2 regions of the Methylocystis sp. sgz306128 genome follow, and region 2 is predicted to be linked to the other one. Evidence: riboswitches for the same ligand, from Rfam matches in the RefSeq annotation. Region 2 holds a riboswitch; the other holds the start of a gene.

Region 1 (2,392 bases), on a different contig from region 2:
GGGTCTGAGTTGCGGAAATATCGGCAATCCTGAGATCGAGCGGGGCTCTTGTGAGGTTGGTTGCGGCAATGACAAAGACCTGACGATTGCCGGCATGGGGATCGCGGGCCGCCGGACTGACCATCACAATTGAATTCCTGAGTCGCGAGACGATGGCCGGCATGCCGTCGCGCACGATGGCTGTCTGATTACTTGCCGCATGGAACTCGATTTTTTCCGTCGGCATGCAGCCGGCCAAGGCCAGTGCGCTGACACATACGAACCCGAATAGTCTTTTCATGTTTGCCCCTAGATTTGTTGAAGGCGAAACTAGTGAAGTCAGGTGTCAGATTCGGTCATGTCTCATCATTTACGGCTCCGCCAGACATAGAGCCGGAAGCTGCAGATAATGGCGCCAAACGCGAGGTCGGAGACTTGGCCTGTCAAACCGCCGAAGACGAGGGCGCCGACGAGCGCGCCTAGCACGAACGGGATAAGCATTATTATCCAGCTGACGACAGGGGGCGCGATGATGAGGCCGATCGAGATAAGTATGCCAATGATGAGGAAATATACGGCAAATCTCTCCTGCGGCAGCCCTGGCGGCTCCGATCATTTTGAAGTGGTTCGAAAACCTGGGCTCGCTTGGCGCCAGGGGCTCAGGTCGGTGCCAGATTTAATGGTATGTTATTGTTCTACATTTCAAATATTTCCCGCCGACGAGAAAAGGACGGGAGAGCTTGCTTTCGTTCGTCTTGACAAACGAATGTACTGATATAAAGTACGAGCATCATTAGGATTGGGTAGAGACCCAAGCCAACCTGCCTTCCCGGGCAAGGTGGCCTCCCGAAAGGGGATGAGGCTCAGAAAGAGCAAACAAGCGGGATGGCGTCGACCCTCCCGAGCGGAGACGGTGTATGACGCAGACTGAAATATCGAGCAATAAAATCGCTGCTTACATGGGAACCCATTATCGTGTGGGTCTTGGCCCCGACGCCTTCACACTAAGGATTGGTGAATACTCGCCGCAGTTAAATGCGCTCTACCGGTCTGCCAATAGATGGTGTGGTGTTTTTATCACCGCCTATAATCCGTTCGGTGAAATCCGGGACAATTTGACCAATCAGGCCGCCAATCGGCGGCTAGGTGAACATCTTGCTGCCTTAACCTCACCAGTGGTTGAAGGCGCTGGAGCAGATCCAGACGGGCGATGGCCAGCTGAACCTAGCTATCTTGCACTCGGCCTTGATGAAATGGCCGCACGCTCTATCGGAATTCAGTATCAACAGGATGCCGTGATTTGGATAGGCCGAGATGCTGTTCCCCAGCTCATGCTGCTTCGCTGATCAATGGCTGCAACCATTTTTAAGTTGGCGATTTGATCCAAATTGCAGCCCTGACATCGGGTCAAAATGGCTAAAAGGAAAACGGAATGTCTATTCTTAATGGACTTTTCTCGTCTGAATCCGTATCCGAAGGTCATCCAGATAAATTGGCAGATCGGATATCAGACAAGATTCTCGACGCTTTTCTTGCGCTCGATGCAGACGCCCGTGTGGCTTGCGAGACCTTGATCGCCGACCAATGCGTGATAGTTGCCGGCGAGTTCAAGACCAAACGTTTTGAAGATTTTCAGACGGTGCGCGAGCGAGCCACCGACTTGGTTCGCCAGGTCTTGCATGAGACGGGCTATCATAGCGCTGAAACCGGAATTGATCCCGATGGTTGTGAGGTACAAATCCGGTTCAACGGCCAGTCGCTGGATATTGGCCGAGGCGTTGATCGCGCGGATGGTGTCCTTGGCGCCGGCGATCAAGGCCTGATGTTTGGCTACGCCTGCGACGAGACAGACCAATTGATGCCCGCTCCGATCATCTATGCGCACGAACTTGTTCGCAGACAAGCGGAAGTACGAAAAAGCGGATTACTGCCTTGGCTCCAACCGGACGCCAAATCGCAAGTAACCTTCCGATATATCGATGGCAGGCCAATGGAGATTGAAGCCGTTGTGCTCTCGACACAGCATGATGCAACGGTCGCGCTGGACGATCTGCGTTTTGCGGTTCAACAGCACATTATTGACCCAGTGATTCCGGTTGAGCTGCGCTCGTCAACATTTCGTACCCTCATCAATCCAACAGGCCGTTTTGTCACGGGCGGACCAAAGGGTGATGTCGGCGTCACGGGACGCAAAATCATCGTGGACACTTATGGAGGCACCGCGCCGCACGGAGGTGGTGCGTTTTCTGGAAAAGACCCCTCGAAGGTTGATCGCTCCGCAGCATACATGGCCCGTTTTCTTGCAAAGCAAGTTGTTGCCCGAGGCTGGGCGCGCCGTGCGCTTGTTCAACTTGCTTATGCGATAGGCGTTGCCGAGCCGGTGAGTTTTGCAGTCGAGACATTCGGAACTGAA
Region 2 (2,392 bases):
GAGGACGTCATGCGCGGCCTTTTTGTCGATGTCGATCAGGCCGGTATGGCGCTTGGCGCGATAACCGATAAGGCCGTCGAAGCCGGTCAGGTCGACGGAAACGGCAACGCCCAGCGCGATCGAGGGATTTGCGCTGGTGACGAGCGTCTCGCGCGCATGGAGCGCGATATGCTCGGCATCGTCGAGGCGTGCATCGCCGTGGCGGAAGCGGATCTGGCTCAGGCGCGAGCCGCTGCGGGCGAGAATGGGGAAGGTTCTGGGCGAGATTTCAGCATAGAGCGGCCCGCTGTAGCCCGCTTCGATAATATCGAAGGCGCGGGCGCGGTCGGCGATGACGCGGGTGAAGACGTCGAGCCGCCCGGTTGAGCTTTTCGGATTGGCGCTGGCCGCGATATGCGATGGCAGATTGAGAATTTCCTGCACCTCGGCAAGATAGACCGTGCCGGTTTCGAGCACCGCGCCCTGTTCCAGATCAATTTCATGCAGCGCCAGCGCGTCGATGCAGGCGGCGACTGCGCGGCGCGGGCCGGGCAGGAAACTGGCGCGCATGCGCCAGGCCCTCTTGCCAAGGCGCAGGTCCAGACTTGCGGGCTGGATCTGATCCGGCGCGAAGGCGCTGGCAGGCACGATGGCGCCCTCAGCCGCGAGGGCTTCGATCTGATGCGCCGAGAGAATGCCGGTGGGAATATCGAATTTGACCAAAACCAATCACCTTTTTGCCTTAGTCGTAGCCCACCTTTAGCTTGACGCCAAGGCGCTTGGGCTGTAAGCCACAAGCAAATATAGAATTTCGTGGTTTTTGGGCCGATCGGCTTGCCGCCACGTTAAACAAGGCGCTAAAAGATCGGGTGTTGATCCCGATTTTGGCTTTGCCGAAGTCGGGTTTTTGTTTTTGCGGCACACGATGCTGCTGCGGGAGAATGTGATGAAAAAGCCCCTCGATGTGACGAAACTGCGCTCTGCAACCCGCCTCGTGCATGGCGGCACCCTCCGATCCCAGTTTGGCGAGACGTCGGAAGCCATTTTCCTGACACAGGGCTTTGTCTATGAGTCGATGGAGGCGGCCGAGCGCCGCTTCAAGGGCGAGGAACCGGGCTTCATCTATGCGCGCTTTTCCAACCCCACCGTCGCCATGTTCGAGCAGCGCATGGCCGTGCTGGAAGGGGCGGAGGCGGCGCGCGCCACCGCGAGCGGCATGGCGGCTGTCACTGCGGCGCTGATGGGTCAGGTCAAGGCGGGCGACCATGTGGTAGCGGCGCGGGCACTTTTTGGCTCCTGCCGCTTCATCGTCGAGGATCTGCTGCCGCGTTTCGGCGTGGCCTCGACGCTTGTCGATGGCGCTGATCTCGCCCAATGGCAGGCTGCGATGCGCCCGAACACCAAAGTGGCGTTTCTCGAAAGCCCGACCAATCCGACGCTTGAAGTCTATGATATTGCCGCCATTGCCGATATCGCGCACAAAGCGGGCGCGACGCTGGTTGTCGACAATGTCTTCGCCACGCCGTTGCTGCAATCTCCGCTCAAGCTCGGCGCCGATTGCGTCGTTTATTCCACCACCAAACATGTGGACGGGCAGGGGCGCTGTCTGGGCGGCGTGGTGCTGGCCTCGGAAGCCTTCATCCAGACGCATGTGCATAATTTCCTGCGCCAGACGGGGCCGTCCATGTCGCCGTTCAATGCCTGGGTAATGCTCAAGGGGCTGGAAACGCTGGCCCTGCGTGTCCCGGCGCAGCAGGACAGCGCTGCAAAAGTGGCGGATTTTCTGGCCTCTCATCCGGCCATTTCCCGCGTGCTATATCCCGGGCGCGACGATCACCCGCAACGCGCATTGGTGAAAAAGCAGATGAGCGGGGGCGGCACGCTCGTTGCCCTCGAACTGAAAGGCGGCAAGGCAGCTGCGTTCAAAATGGCCAATGCGCTGAATATCATCGCCATTTCCAACAATCTGGGCGATTCCAAGAGCCTGATCACGCATCCCTCCACCACGACGCACCAGCGTCTGGCCGAGGACGCGCGGCTCGAGCTTGGCATCACGCAGGGCATGCTGCGTCTCTCCGTCGGGCTTGAGGACGCGCAGGACCTCGTGGATGATCTGGCGCAGGCGCTGGCGCTCGTCTGATTTTGGCGTTTTGTGCGAAAGATCACTTCACGAAAGCGCGCAAATGAAGGAAAATGAGCGTTCTTTGCTGCGCGAGGCTTCCATGTATCGTTGCACGACCCGGAACATCGAAGTGATCGTCCTGCCGCAATTCGCGGCGGATCAGTCCCGGCCAGAAGATGGGCGCTTCTTCTGGGCCTATACAATCGAGATCGTCAATCAGGGCGATGTCACTGTCCAGTTGCTGTCCCGGCACTGGATCATCACCGATGCCAACGGCGAAACCAGCGAGGT

What was found. A riboswitch is a leader RNA that binds a small molecule or an ion and turns the genes downstream of it on or off. The one in region 2 is predicted to bind S-adenosylmethionine.
Region 1: another riboswitch for S-adenosylmethionine. It lies ahead of AC0N03_RS11690 (DUF3293 domain-containing protein); the one in region 2 lies ahead of AC0N03_RS00710 (O-succinylhomoserine sulfhydrylase).

What each region holds. Positions count from the first base shown of each region.
Region 1 is NZ_JBVYWO010000006.1:203,846-206,237, reverse strand. It holds gene AC0N03_RS11695 (hypothetical protein) at 1-280, opposite strand, end outside; SAM-I-IV-variant riboswitch at 765-869, shown strand; gene AC0N03_RS11690 (DUF3293 domain-containing protein) at 897-1,325, shown strand; gene metK (methionine adenosyltransferase) at 1,412-2,392, shown strand, end outside.
Region 2 is NZ_JBVYWO010000001.1:154,775-157,166, forward strand. It holds gene AC0N03_RS00705 (2'-deoxycytidine 5'-triphosphate deaminase) at 1-702, opposite strand, end outside; SAM riboswitch at 783-860, shown strand; gene AC0N03_RS00710 (O-succinylhomoserine sulfhydrylase) at 926-2,119, shown strand; gene apaG (Co2+/Mg2+ efflux protein ApaG) at 2,202-2,392, shown strand, end outside.